3 regions of the Dyella sp. 05T440 genome follow, and region 3 is predicted to be linked to each of the others. Evidence: predicted binding sites of a transcription regulator. Region 3 holds the regulator's gene; each other region holds the start of a gene.
The links. The regulator HrcA, encoded in region 3, represses chaperone genes, less so after heat shock. The targets are predictions, from matches to a motif close to TTNGCACTCNNNNNNNNNGAGTGCNAA.

Region 1 (4,749 bases), on a different contig from region 3:
ACGGGCTGTTCGCCGGCGTGCTGGCGGTGGGCTTCGCCGTGCTGGTCGAGCTGGCGCTGGCCGAGCCGGTGCAGCGCCTGGGTCAGGTGTATGCCGGCAAGCTGCAGGTCGATGTGCTGCCGATATGGTTGCTGGCTGCCGTCCCGGTGGCTGCGGCCGTGCTCGGCTGGCTGGGCGCCCGCCTGGTCAGCGCCTGGCAATTGCGCAAGGCGGCATGAAGCGTGCGCCGGCTCACGCCCGGAGCAATGTTGTCATGCAAGCTTGGTGGGGATGGTGCAGCATGCCCGCTCGGGGTGACCGGGGAAGCACCGGCATGACGTCGGCGGGTACAGCTGGACACTACGTGGGTGATTGGGGATGAGCGGAAGTTTCAGCAGTCGAGTGGTGGGAACAGCGCCTAGGGTGCTGGTGGTGGATGGCTCTAAAGTCGTGCGCCAGCTGATCTCCCGCGTGCTCAAGAGCGAACTGCCCGACAGCGACGTGGTGGGTGCCGGCAGTGGCGCCGAATCCAAAGAACTGTTGGAGGCCGGTGCGTTCGACTTCATCACCATCGCGTTGCGCCTGCCCGACATGGACGGGCTGGAACTCGCCCGCCATGTGCGCGAATCCGCCGCCCAGGCTTATGTGCCCATCGTGGTCGTCTCGGGCGATGTCGACGGTCGCCTGCACAGTCGCACGCTGGGCGAGCACGTCACCGATTATTTCGACAAGTCGCTGGGGTTCCAGGCGCTGGCGGAATTCATCCGTGGCTACGTGAAGCCCGTCGATTCGGCCGAAGGCGAAGTGCTCTACGTGGAAGACAGCCGCGTGGTCGCGCTGGCGACCCGCCGCATCCTCGAAAAGCACGGCCTGACCGTCTATCACGTGGTCAGCGTCGAGGACGCCCTGGTGTTGCTGGACAAAGCCAAGGAACAGGACAAGGTCGGCGCGGACATCGTGCTCACCGACGTCAGCCTCAAGGGCGAGCTCACCGGCGGCGACCTGCTCGAGCGTATTCGCCGCGAATATCAGTACAGCAAGGGCAGGCTGCCCGTGCTGGTGATGACGGGCGACGAGAATCCGGCCAACCAGGCTGCGCTGCTGCGCGCCGGCGCCAACGATCTGGTCGAGAAGCCGATCGAGGAAAAACTGCTGATGACCAAGCTGCTGTTCCAGTTGCGTGTATCCCAGCACCTGCGCGAGCGGGGCGAGGCGGCGTGACGGAACATCCGGTAAGGCTGGAGCCGTCCTGGAAGGACCGCATCGGCGAGTATCTGGCGCGCCCGGACATGCGCGCGCTGTCCGACTTCCTGCGCAGCGAAAAGCAGGCCGGCAAGGTGATTTATCCGCCGGGTCCGGAGATTTTCGCCGCCTTCGACCACACACCATTTGATGCCACGCGCGTGGTGATCCTGGGCCAGGATCCGTACCACGGTCCGAACCAGGCGCATGGCCTGTGTTTCTCGGTACGGCCGGGCGTGGCCACGCCGCCGTCGCTGCTGAACATCTTCAAGGAGATCCAGCGCGACCTGGGTTTCCGGGCGCCTGACCACGGCTGCCTCACCCCTTGGGCCGACCGCGGCGTGCTGCTGCTCAATGCCACGCTCACCGTCCAGCAGGCCACCGCCGGCTCGCATCAGGGCAAGGGCTGGGAAGGCTTTACCGATGCGGCGATCGACGCGCTGAACCGCGAGCGGGAAGGGCTGGTCTTCATGCTGTGGGGTTCGTACGCCCAGAAAAAGGGCCAGCTGATCGACGGCAGCCGCCATTGCATTTTGCGCTCCGTGCACCCATCTCCTTTATCAGCGCATCGCGGTTTCATCGGCTGCGGGCACTTCTCGGCGGCGAACCAGTACCTGGAAAGCCGCGGCGAGCCGCCCATCGACTGGTCTTTGCCGATGCGGGCCGAACTAGCCTGAAACAGGCATTTCACGGCTGCTGAACCGCCCGATACGCATAGTGGAGCCTCCCCGGGGTGCCTGCTGGACAGGTGCCTCAAATTCCTGTACTATTGAGTACATCAAAGGTCCCGGAACCTTTCGGGGCCTTTAGCACTCGTAATACCCGAGTGCTAAGCTGATTCCCTCACAGGAGGTTCCGTCCATGTCTCAAGCTTTGGTGACCGCCAACCTGCCGGTGCCGAGTGTCGTCGGCAGCCTGGATGCTTATATCTCGGCGGTCCATCGGATTCCGGTGCTCAGCCAGGACGAGGAGCAGGCGCTGTCGCGCCGCTACAACGAACAGGAAGACCTTGAATCCGCCCGCAAACTGGTCATGTCCCACCTGCGCTTCGTGGTGCACGTGGCGCGTGGCTACAGCGGCTATGGTCTGCAGATCGCCGACCTGATCCAGGAAGGCAATATCGGCCTGATGAAGGCTGTGAAGCGATTCGACCCGGATCAGGGCGTGCGCCTGGTGAGCTTCGCCGTGCACTGGATCCGTGCCGAAATGCACGAGTTCATCCTGCGCAACTGGCGCATCGTCAAGGTCGCCACGACCAAGGCGCAGCGCAAGCTGTTCTTCAACCTGCGCAAGAGCAAGAAGCGCCTGGGCTGGATGAACGCCGAAGAAGTCCGCACGGTGGCCAAGGATCTGGGCGTGCCCGAAGCGACGGTGCGCGAGATGGAATCGCGTCTGTCGGGCCGTGACATTGGCTTCGAAGCCCCGGCGGATGCCGAGGACGATGCCAAGCCGGCACCGGAAGCGTTCCTGATCGACGATGGCGCCGACCCGTACGACAACGTGGCCGATGCCGACCAGGCCGACAACCAGCTCGACACCTTGTCGGCGGCGTTGAAGAACCTGGACGAGCGCTCGCGCGACATCATCCAGCGCCGCTGGTTGAACGAAGACAAGGCCACGCTGCAGGATCTTGCGGACGAGTACGGCGTTTCCGCCGAACGCATCCGCCAGGTCGAGGCCAACGCCATGAAGAAGATGCGCGGCCTGTTCGCGGCCTGATTCTTCTCTGTCGGCGTAAGATGACAAGCGGCCCCTCCAGGGGCCGTTTGCCTTTGCGAGGACACGGCTGTCCCCGCGTTCTCACCACCGGATCCCCGTTTGTAGTGCCGTCATGCCCCGAGTGCTGGTCATCGAAGACGACGAAACCACCGCGCGAGAAATCGTCGCGGAGTTGAGCGCGCACGGCATGTTCGCGGAATGGGTGGCCAACGGCCGCGATGGCCTGGCGCATGCGCTACAAGGCGGCTACGACCTGATCACGCTGGACCGTATGCTGCCCGGCATGGATGGCATCGACGTGGTGGCCGAATTGCGCCGTGCCGGCAGCGATGCGCCGGTGCTGATGATCAGCGCCTTGAGCGATGTCGACGAGCGCGTGCGCGGCTTGCGCGCGGGCGGCGACGACTACCTCACCAAGCCCTTCGCGCCGGATGAAATGTCGGCGCGCGCGGAAGTGCTGCTGCGCCGTCGCCAGCCGCAGTCAGTGCAGCGCCTGCGCGTGGCCGACCTGGAGCTGGATCTGGTCAGCCACGTGGCGTATCGCGGTGGCCAGCCGCTGACCCTGCTACCCACCGAATATCGCCTGCTCGAATTCCTGATGCGCAATTCCGGGCAGGTGCTGACCCGCACGATGATTTTCGAGACGGTGTGGGGTTTCCATTTCGATCCCGGCACCAATGTGATCGACGTGCATATCGCGCGTTTGCGGCGCAAGATCGACGGCGCCGGCCAACCGGCGTTGATCCACACTGTGCGCGGCACCGGCTATATGCTCGCGGCCGCCAATGAAACTGCCCCGGTGGTGTCATGAAAGCACGTCCCAACAGCTGGCATTCGACCACCTCGAGGTTGATCCTCATCTACGGCGCCTTGTTCGTCGTATGGGGCGCGGTGCTGGTCGGTGCGATCCAGTGGGAAACCACGCGCTATCTCAACAGCGTCATCGACCAGATGCTGCAGCAGCGCATGCATTACATCGCCTCGACCGATCCCGCCCGCCTCGCCACCACGGTGGATGCGGCTGCCGCGATCGACCCGCACGGCATCATGTCGGTGGGGTTGTTCGACAAGGATCACCAGCCGGTGGCGGGCAATATCGACCACCTGCCGACCTCGCTGCTGCGCGACGGACAGGTGCATCTGCTCAAGCATGGCTTGCCGCGTTCCGACCGCGATGCGGAGCGTGTGCGCGCACGTGGCCTGGCTTCGACGCTGCCCAATGGCGACATCCTCGTCATTGCCAAGGACATCAGCACCATCGACGGCATCGGCGCGATCGTTCGACGTGCGCTGCTTTGGGGCATCTCACTGACCATCATTCCCGGCCTGCTCGGCGGTTTCCTGTTGCGTCGCGGTCCGGAGAAGCGCATCCGCGCGCTGCAGGATGCAACCGATCCCATCCGGCAAGGTGATCTTTCCAAGCGCCTGCCGATCAGTCGGCGCGGCGACGAGCTCGACCAGCTGGCGGGCATCGTCAACACGATGCTGGGCGAGATCGAGCGCTTGATGAATGAAGTGAAGGGCGTCTGCGACAACATCGCGCACGACCTGCGCACGCCGCTGACGCGCTTGCGCGCACGCCTGTATCGCACGCAGCAGCAACTTGATGGGGAGCCCGAATCGGCCCTGGTGGAATCGTGCATCGTCGATATCGACGAGGTGCTGACGCGGTTCCGCGCGCTGCTGCGTGTGTCCGAACTCGAAGACCGTCATCGCGCCGCTTGCTTCGACGAAGTGGACGTGGGGCAGGTGCTGCGTCAGGTGCACGAGTTCTACGCGCCTGTCGCCGAGGATCGTGGCCAGACCTTC
Region 2 (4,749 bases), on a different contig from region 3:
GAACGCCACGAGCGCGCGGTTGTGATCGCGAAACAGGTCCGCGATGCGCATCGCGAACGCCGGATCAAGGTTCACGCCCGCGTTGGCAGGCGTGTTGGAGGGTCTATCCACTAGGCTGCCCTGGTTACGTCGGGGAGCGGCGGCAACGATGCCGGATCGGCCGCTGCCTCCGTTGCATCGCGCCACCACGGTACCGGGCGCAATGCGTCATTCAATAGTTTGACCGCTTCCCAGCGCAGCTCCGCGCGGCGCCTGAACATGGCGCGGCGCTTGCTTTCCGTCTCCACTTCCGTGCGGTGGTGCAACCTGGCCGGCAGCAGGAACCAACCGCCCTGCACGGCGACACCACCCTGCTCCAGCCAATAGGCATCGTAATCGGAAAACATCCGCGTGCGTCCCTGCAACGGGTGCGCCACGTTGCCGACCGCCAGGATCCGGCGCAGGCCGCACTGGCCCGCGAATGCATACGCCAGTACCAACAAGAGCTGCTTGGGGCGCATGCCGTGCATCTGGCGCGTGAGCTCGCGCACGACCTCGCGCGCATCCACGCCGGCGGGCCCCTGGATGCAGCCGAGGGCCAGCGTGTCGTCATCGATTAGCGTCATCACTAGGCGATAGAGCGTTCGGTCGTACGCATCGGTCAGCTCGACGGTGAGCTCGCCCTCGCATGACTTGAGCACACTCGGGCACAGATGCAGGCGCAGTTCGCTGCCGTCCTTGAGCCGCAGGGAACCAAGCGTGGCGCGGCCGCCCACGTACACCGCCTCGAACAGCTCCGCCGACCAGCGCTGCAGCAACAGCCGGTAGTGCGCCTGCACGGCCAGCACGCGATCCACGCGATGCCACTGACGATTGACGAAACGATGCAGATGTCGCTCCTGCAGCCGCGGATCGCGGTCCACGCAGGCCTGCAACAGCGGGTCCGACTGCAGGAACGCGAGGTACCACTGGTGCAACACCGGCATCGATAGCGCGCGCGCCACGTATTTCGCCGCTGCCAGCACGCGTTGCCCCAGATGCCCACGCCAATCGGTGCGTCCCCACAACGAACGCCACCATACGGACAGCCCAGGGTGGCCTTCCTTGGCCGCACTCTCCTTGGGTCCAGTCACCTGCGGGTCGGGCAAGCCCGCCCACCAGAGTTCGCGCTCCAGGGAGCGTTGCGCCGCGTAAGCGCAGCCGCTAGCGGCGAACACCAGATCGGCGTCCAGGGGCTCCTCTCCTGGCTGAAGATTCCGTTCGTTCAAGGCTCGCCGACCCGCATGGTGACTGTGACAAGGACTAAGACGGCCAGGCGAGTCAAAACGGAAATGGTCAGCGCCATTTTTTTGAATTTTCTTTCCGCCAAAAAGAAAAACCCCGCACGAGGCGGGGTTTTCCTTCTGTTGCGATGCCTGGAGGCGAGGACTTAGAAGTCCATGCCGCCCATGCCGCCCATACCGCCCGGCGCTCCGTGCGAATGGCCTTCGTCCTTCTTCGGCACTTCGGTCACGGCCGCTTCGGTCGTGATGATCGAGCCGGCCACCGAGGCGGCGAACTGCAGGGCCGAACGGGTGACCTTGGTCGGGTCCAGGATGCCGAAGGCGATCATGTCGCCGAACTCGCCGTTGGCAGCGTTGTAACCAAAGTTGCCGTTGCCTTCCTTCACCTTGTTCAGGACGACGGACGGCTCGTCACCGGCGTTGGAGACGATGGCGCGCAGCGGCGCTTCCAGCGCACGACGGGTGATGGCGATGCCCAGGTCCTGGTCGGTGTTCTGACCCTTCAGGCCTTCCAGCGCCTTCAGCGAACGGATCAGCGCGACGCCGCCGCCCGGGACCACGCCTTCTTCAACGGCTGCGCGCGTGGCGTGCAGGGCGTCTTCGACGCGGGCCTTCTTTTCCTTCATCTCCACTTCGGTGGCGGCGCCAACCTTGATGACGGCCACGCCGCCAGCCAGCTTGGCCACGCGCTCCTGCAGCTTCTCGCGGTCGTAGTCCGAAGAGGTCTCTTCGATCTGCGCCTTGATCTGGCCGATGCGCGACTGGATGCGCTCAGCTTCGCCGGCGCCGTCGATGATGGTGGTGTTTTCCTTGGTGATCACCACGCGCTTGGCGCGGCCCAGGTCGGTGATCGTGGCCTTTTCGAGGGCCAGACCCACTTCCTCGGAGATCACCACGCCATTGGTGAGGATGGCGATGTCTTCCAGGATGGCCTTGCGACGGTCGCCGAAGCCCGGCGCCTTCACGGCGGCAACCTTGACGATGCCACGGATGGTGTTGACCACGAGGGTGGCGAGGGCTTCGCCTTCCACTTCCTCGGCCACGATCAGCAGCGGCTTGCCGGCCTTGGCGACGGCTTCCAGCACCGGGAGCAGCTCGCGGACGTTGGAGACCTTCTTGTCGTGGATCAGGATGAACGGGTCGTCCAGTTCAACCTGCTGCGACTGCTGGTTGTTGATGAAGTACGGCGACAGGTAGCCGCGATCGAACTGCATGCCTTCGACGACGTCGAGTTCGTTCTCGAGACCCGAGCCTTCCTCGACCGTGATCACGCCTTCCTTGCCGACCTTCTTCATCGCGGTGGCGATGATGTCGCCGATGTTGGCGTCGGAGTTGGCGGAGATCGTGCCGACCTGGGCAATCGCCTTGTCGTCAGCGGTCGGGTTGGACAGCTTCTTCAGCTCGGCAACCGCGGCGTTGACGGCCTGGTCGATACCGCGCTTGAGATCCATCGGGTTCATGCCGGCAGCGACGGCCTTGAGGCCTTCCTGGATGAACGCCTGGGCCAGCACGGTGGCGGTGGTGGTGCCGTCGCCGGCGACGTCGGAGGTCTTGGAAGCGGCTTCCTTGACGATCTGCGCGCCGATGTTCTCGTACTTGTCGGCCAGTTCGATTTCCTTGGCGACGGAGACGCCGTCCTTGGTCACGGTCGGTGCGCCGAAGCTCTTCTCGATCACCACGTTGCGGCCCTTCGGACCCAGGGTGACCTTCACAGCGTTGGCCAGGGTATTCACACCCTTGAGCATGCGTGCGCGGACGTCTTCGCCGAAGCGGACTTCTTTAGCTGCCATTTCGTAATTCCTTCAAATGCGTTGAGTAGGTGGGAAGAGGTGCGGGAGAGGCGCTTAGCCTTCGATCACCGCAACGATGTCGTCTTCCTTGAGGAAGACCAGCTCTTCGCCGTCAATCTTGATTTCCTGGCCGGCGTACTTGCCGAACAGCACGGTGTCGCCTTCCTTCACGGACATCGGGCGGACCTTGCCGTCTTCCAGGATGCGGCCGGAGCCGGCAGCGATGACCTTGCCGCGGGTCGGCTTTTCGGTGGCGCTGTCGGGAATGACGATACCGCCAGCGGAGACGCGCTCTTCTTCGAGGCGCTTGACGATGACGCGATCGTGCAGCGGACGCAGTTTGCTCATGGGTGGGCTCCAGCTTCGTTTGGATGGTTGAACAAGATTCGGGACCCCGGAGCGGCGCCTGGGTGGCGCTTGTTAGCACTCCCCGGAGGTGAGTGCCAATTCTAACGACGCAAATGCCCCCTGCAAGAGGCGCCCGTCCGATGGCTGAGTCTTCCAATGGGGGAGCGGCGGGGGCCTTTCAAGGCGCATTGGGCCGAAAAGTCACCGATCGTGCTATCGACAGAGGCCTGCGGACGGCCGACCATGCCGGCCTGCCCCCCACCAGGACCCGCCCGTGAGCGATGAGCCTACGCTGCGCCAGGAGCTCGTGAACCAGGGTGCCAGGCTGGCCGTGAGCGGCCTCAGCCAAGGCACCTCGGGGAACCTAAGTGCCCGCTGCGGCGAGGGTTTTCTGATCACGCCCAGCGGCACGCCGTATGAGGAGATCACGGTGGAGGGTATCGTGTTGGTGGATCGGGACGGCCAGTGGCCGGGCTCGCAGCGACCTTCCAGCGAGTGGCGCTTCCATCGGGACATCTACCTGGCCCGGCCCGACGCCCAGGCCATCGTCCACGTGCACCCGCCCTATGCCACGGCGCTGGCCATGTGCCGCCGGGACATTCCGCCCGCCCACTACATGATCGCCGTGGGTGGTGGGGACTCGATCCGCTGCGCCGGCTACCACACCTATGGCACCCAGGCCCTGTCCGATGCCGTGGTGGCAGCGTTGGAGGGCCGACTGGCCTGCCTGATGGCCAACCACGGCATGATCGCGCTGGGCAGTTCGCTGGCGCAGGCCATGTGGCGCGCCGTGGAGGTGGAAAATCTCGCCCGCCAGTACGCCCTGTCCTTGCAGGTCGGCACGCCGGTCATGCTCACCGATGAGGAGGTGGCCGCGGTGCTGGAGAAATTCGCCCACTACGGATTGATGTCGAGGTCGTGATGTCTGAAACCGTCCTGCTCTGCTATTGCACCTGTCCCGATGTGGCCAGCGCGCAGCACCTGGCCGAGGCCCTGGTGGGCGAACGCCTGGCTGCCTGCGTGAACCGCATCCCCGCGGTGTCGTCCACCTATCGCTGGAAGACCAAGGTGGTCACCGACAATGAAGAACTGCTGCTGATCAAGACCACGGCCGCGCAGTTCGCCGCGCTCAAAGAGCGCCTGCTCAGCCTGCATCCCTATGAGTTGCCCGAGCTGATCGCGGTGCCGGTGACCGAGGGGCATGCGCCTTACCTCGACTGGGTGCGCAATCCAGGCTGATGTTTGGCGTCGCGCGTGACGGGATTCCCACTGCGCCGCATTGACTAGACAGTCGGCGCCGACTGTCGATGTCCGCGTCACCGGCGCGCCATCGCCGCTCGCCAGCATGC
Region 3 (4,749 bases):
GACGTGCAGGATGCCGTTGGCGTCGATGTCGAAGGTGACCTCGATCTGCGGCATGCCGCGCGGTGCAGCGTCGATACCCTGCAGGTCGAACTTGCCCAGCGACTTGTTGGCGCTGGCGCGCTCGCGCTCACCCTGAAGCACGTGCACGGTCACCGCGGTCTGGTTGTCGTCGGCGGTGGAGAACACCTGCGAAGCCTTGGTCGGCACGGTGGTGTTCTTCTCGATCAGCTTGGTCATCACGCCGCCCATCGTCTCGATGCCGAGCGACAGCGGGGTGACGTCCAGCAGCAGCACGTCCTTGACGGTACCGCCGAGCACGCCGCCCTGGATCGCGGCGCCGACAGCGACGGCCTCGTCCGGGTTGACGTCCTTGCGCGGCTCCTTGCCGAAGAAGTCTTTCACCGACTCCTGCACCTTGGGCATGCGGGTCTGGCCACCGACGAGGATCACCTCGTTGATGTCGGACACGCGCAGGCCGGCGTCATTCAACGCGGTGCGGCACGGCTCGATGGTGCGCTTGACCAGGTCTTCCACCAGCGCTTCGAGCTTGGCGCGGGTCAGCTTGATGTTCAGATGCTTCGGACCGGAGGCGTCGGCCGTGATGTACGGCAGGTTCACTTCGGTCTGGTGGCTGGAAGACAGCTCGATCTTGGCGCGCTCGGCGGCGTCCTTCAGGCGCTGCAGTGCGAGCGGATCCTTGCGCAGGTCCATGCCCTGGTCTTTCTTGAATTCTTCGACGAGGTAGTCGATGACGCGCATGTCGAAGTCTTCGCCACCCAGGAAGGTGTCGCCATTGGTGGCCAGCACTTCGAACTGCTTCTCGCCGTCGACTTCGGCGATCTCGATGATGGACACGTCGAAGGTGCCGCCGCCGAGGTCGTACACGGCGATCTTGCGGTCGCCGCCCTTCTTGTCCAGACCGTAGGCCAGTGCGGCGGCGGTCGGCTCGTTGATGATGCGCTTGACGTCCAGGCCCGCAATGCGGCCGGCGTCCTTGGTGGCCTGGCGCTGGCTGTCGTTGAAGTAGGCCGGCACCGTGATCACGGCTTCGGTCACCGGCTCGCCGAGATAGTCTTCGGCGGTCTTCTTCATCTTCATGAGGACCTTGGCCGAGATCTCCTGCGGAGCCATCTTGCGGCCATCAGCCGTTTCGACCCAGGCGTCGCCGTTTTCGTGCGCCACGATGCCGTAGGGCACGATGTGCAGGTCTTTCTGCACTTCCGCGTCGGTGAACTTGCGGCCGATCAGGCGCTTCACCGCGTAGAAGGTGTTCTTGGGGTTGGTCACGCTCTGGCGCTTGGCCGGCGCGCCCACCATGACTTCGTTGTCCTTGGTGAAAGCGACGATGGACGGCGTGGTGCGATCGCCTTCCGAGTTCTCGATGACCTTGGCGGTGGTGCCGTCCATCACGGCAACGCACGAGTTGGTCGTGCCCAGGTCGATACCGATGATTTTACCCATGTTGTTTACTCCCGAATTCTTTAAGCGACCCCTCGGCCGCAACTGTTTTGTCAGATGGGGTTTGCCGCGTGGCATCTCAATGCCGACAAGACCCCGGATGCCTTGCCACCGTTGCCGACAGGGGACGCCATTCAGGCGTCCTCGACCGCCGGCGCGGGCGTCATTCCTTGGCGACCGCCACCAACGCCGGGCGCAGCAGCCTGTCGTTCAACACGTAGCCCTTCTGCAGCACGTTGACGACCGTGTTGGGGGCCGCGCCCGGGGCCTCCACCATGCTCACCGCGTGATGCCGCTCCGGATCGAGCGGCTGACCCAGCGGATCGACCTGCACCAGGCCGTTGTTCTCGGCGATCTTCAGCAGCGACTTGAGCGTGAGTGCAATGCCCTCGCGCACGCTGGCGATATCACCGCCTTCCACCTGCAGACCGCGCTCCAGGCCGTCATAGACCGGCAGCAGCTCGTTGAGCAGCTTCTCGTTGGCGAAGCGGCGAGCCTGCTCCACGTCGCGATGCAGTCGGCGACGCTGGTTCTCGATTTCCGCCTTTTCGCGCAGCACGGTGTCGCGCAGCTCCACGTTGCTGGTTTCCAGTTCGGCGATACGCGACTTCAGCGCTTCCAGTTCGGCGCTGCCCGTCTCACCCTGCTGGCCTGGCGTCTCGTTGGACACCGTTGGGTCGTTGCTTTGCATGAATCACTCCAAGCCTTATCCGTGGCCGGTGCATCGCGCACCAACCGTCAAACACTTGCGGGTAAAACCCCGCCTCCCGAGCGGGTTATAAGGTCGTAGCGACGCGATTCAAGGCGTCGCTAAGCAATCCGGCCGTGGCTTGTACCACGGGAATCACCCGTTCATAGGCCATGCGGGTGGGTCCGATGACCCCCACCGCGCCCAGCACGCGACCCTGCGCACCATAGCTGGCCGTGACCACACTGCAACCATCCAATGCGGCAAAACCCGATTCTTCGCCGATAAACAGCCTCACGCCGGGGGCCTTGGCACACACTTCCATCAGCTGCAGCAGCTCGTTTTTCTGCTGGAAGGCCTCGAACAGCTCGCGCAGGCGCTCTAAGTTCGCTAGTTCCGAATAACCCATCAAGTTGGTCTGGCCGCTGACCAGCACGTCGTCGCTTTCGGTCTGGGGCGCGAACGAGGCCGCGGCCAGTTCCACCGCGCTGGACATCAGGCGGTTGAGTTCGCCGCTGGTCTCGCGCAACTCGCGCAGCAGATGGGCGCGGATATCGTCCAGGCGCAGGCCGGCGAACTGGGTATTGAGGTAGTTGGCGGCGTGCTCCAGCTCGCGCGCGTCCAGCGGCTTGGCCAGCTGCACAATGCGGTTCTGTACCTGGTTGTCCGAGAACACCAGGATCACCAGCACGCGGGCGTCCGGCAGGGCCACGAAATCGATGTGGCGCAACGGGAAATCCGCCTGGCGCGGCACGGTGACCACGCCGGCGAACTGCGTCATGGCCGAAAGAAGCGTCGACACATTGCCCAGCAGGTCGCGGGTGGTGGTGGGGCCCGGCGGCAGCTCGCGGCGCAGGCGGGCCATCTCGTCCTGAGGCAGCGGCTGCAGTTCGATCAGGCTGTCCACGAACAGGCGCAGGCCGCGCGGCGTCGGCACGCGGCCGGCCGAGGTATGCGGCGAGGCGACCAGGCCCGCCTCTTCCAGGTCGGCCATGATGTTGCGGATGGTGGCCGGGCTGACGTCCAGGCCGGACGAACGCGAAAGCGTGCGCGAGCCGACAGGCTCGCCATCGGCGAGGTACTGGGCGATCAATGTGCGCAAGAGGCGTCGTGCGCGGGCATCGAGAGGGGCGGCTGGCATGCTGTATCGCTTCGTGAGACACACAAGAAATAAGGTCTTGCGGGAAAGTTTGCAAGAAACGGGGATGAGGGATCGGTCGCGAGGGTGCAAAAACGGATGCCGGTGATCTGCCGGACGCCGAAGTGCGCGCCCCCACTACCCGCTCCCCGGCCCCATCCCCTTACAATCCCCCGACTTCACCAAGCCGCCACCCATGCTCACCTCGCTCTACGTTCGTCATTTTGCCGTCGTCGAAGAAGCCGAGATCGCCTTCGGCCCCGGCCTTACCGTGGTCAGCGGCGAGACGGGCGCCGGCAAATCCCTGCTGGTGGACGCGCTGATGCTGCTGGCCGGCGCGCGCGCCGACAGCGGCATGGTCCGTGCCGGCAGCGACCGCGCCGAACTCACCGCCGAGTTCGACCTGACGAACCTGCCCGAAGCCCGCGCCTGGCTGAGCCGGGAGGAACTGGACGACGAAGACAGCTGCCAGCTGCGCCGCGTGATCCGCGCCGAGGGCAGCTCGCGCGCCTGGATCAACGGCCGTCCGGCCAATGCCAGCCAGCTCGGCGAGCTGGCCACGCTGCTGGTGGAAATCCACGGCCAGCACGAGCACCAGGCCCTGCTCTCGCGCGCCCATCAGATGGAGCTGCTCGACGCTTATGCGGGCAATGAAGCCCTGGTGGCGCAGGTACGTGAGCTGGCGCAGCAATGGCGCGAGCTCGGCAACCGCATCCGCAAGCTCAGTGGCGGCGACGACCGCGAGCAACGCATCGAACTGCTCAGCCACGAACTGGGCGAACTGGAAAAGTGGGCGCTGCCGCCGGACGATCTGGCCGAGCTGGAAGCCAGCCACAAACGCCTGGCCAATGCCGGCCGCCTGGCCGAAGGCGCCGGCGGCGTGGTGGAACTGCTCGATGGCGAGAGCGAATTCGCACTGCGTCGTGCGCTCGGCCGCGCCCAGCTGGAAATGAGCAAGCTCGCCGCGCTGGACGATCGCCTGGCCCCGCTGCTGGAGCTGCTGGACAACGCCTCCATCCAGCTCAGCGAAGCGGCCGATGGCCTGGGCCGTTATGCGCTCGACGTCGATCTCGATCCCAACCGCTATGCGGAAGTGGATACGCATCTCACGCGTCTGCACGAACTGTCGCGCCGCCATCGCGTAACGGTGGCCGAGTTGCACGACAAGGCCGGCACGCTGCGCATCGAATTGAGCGAACTGGAAGGCGCCGGCGACGCGTTGGAAAAACTGGCCAAGCAGCGCACGCGCCTGCAGCAGCAATACGACGAACAAGCCGGCCAGCTCAGCCAGGCACGCCAGCAGGCTGCGGAACGCCTTGGCGGCGAAGTCAGCATCCTGATGGGCGAGCTGGGCATGAGCGGTGGTCGCCTGGTGGTGGAGCTGGAAGCGACCAACGAAGGTGATCCCGATGTGCAGGGCCACGAACGTTGCGAACTGCTGGTCAGCGCCAACCCCGGCCAGCCG

Region 1: rpoH (RNA polymerase sigma factor RpoH) is a predicted target of HrcA. The motif match lies at 2,028-2,054, and genes of this name have one in related genera.
Region 2: groES (co-chaperone GroES) is a predicted target of HrcA. The motif match lies at 3,473-3,499, and genes of this name have one in related genera.

The regions. Positions count from the first base shown of each region.
Region 1 covers NZ_JBFTKN010000018.1:6,958-11,706, reverse strand. The annotation lists gene ftsX (permease-like cell division protein FtsX) at 1-218, shown strand, start outside; gene AC1DE1_RS18775 (response regulator) at 358-1,200, shown strand; gene ung (uracil-DNA glycosylase) at 1,197-1,898, shown strand; gene rpoH (RNA polymerase sigma factor RpoH) at 2,083-2,940, shown strand; gene AC1DE1_RS18760 (response regulator transcription factor) at 3,053-3,751, shown strand; gene AC1DE1_RS18755 (sensor histidine kinase) at 3,748-4,749, shown strand, end outside.
Region 2 covers NZ_JBFTKN010000014.1:54,376-59,124, forward strand. The annotation lists gene AC1DE1_RS17075 (RNA polymerase sigma factor) at 1-111, opposite strand, end outside; gene AC1DE1_RS17080 (VirK/YbjX family protein) at 111-1,247, opposite strand; gene groL (chaperonin GroEL) at 1,409-3,052, opposite strand; gene groES (co-chaperone GroES) at 3,107-3,400, opposite strand; gene AC1DE1_RS17095 (class II aldolase/adducin family protein) at 3,675-4,322, shown strand; gene cutA (divalent-cation tolerance protein CutA) at 4,322-4,639, shown strand.
Region 3 covers NZ_JBFTKN010000006.1:9,868-14,616, forward strand. The annotation lists gene dnaK (molecular chaperone DnaK) at 1-1,461, opposite strand, end outside; gene grpE (nucleotide exchange factor GrpE) at 1,622-2,149, opposite strand; gene hrcA (heat-inducible transcriptional repressor HrcA) at 2,235-3,287, opposite strand; gene recN (DNA repair protein RecN) at 3,481-4,749, shown strand, end outside.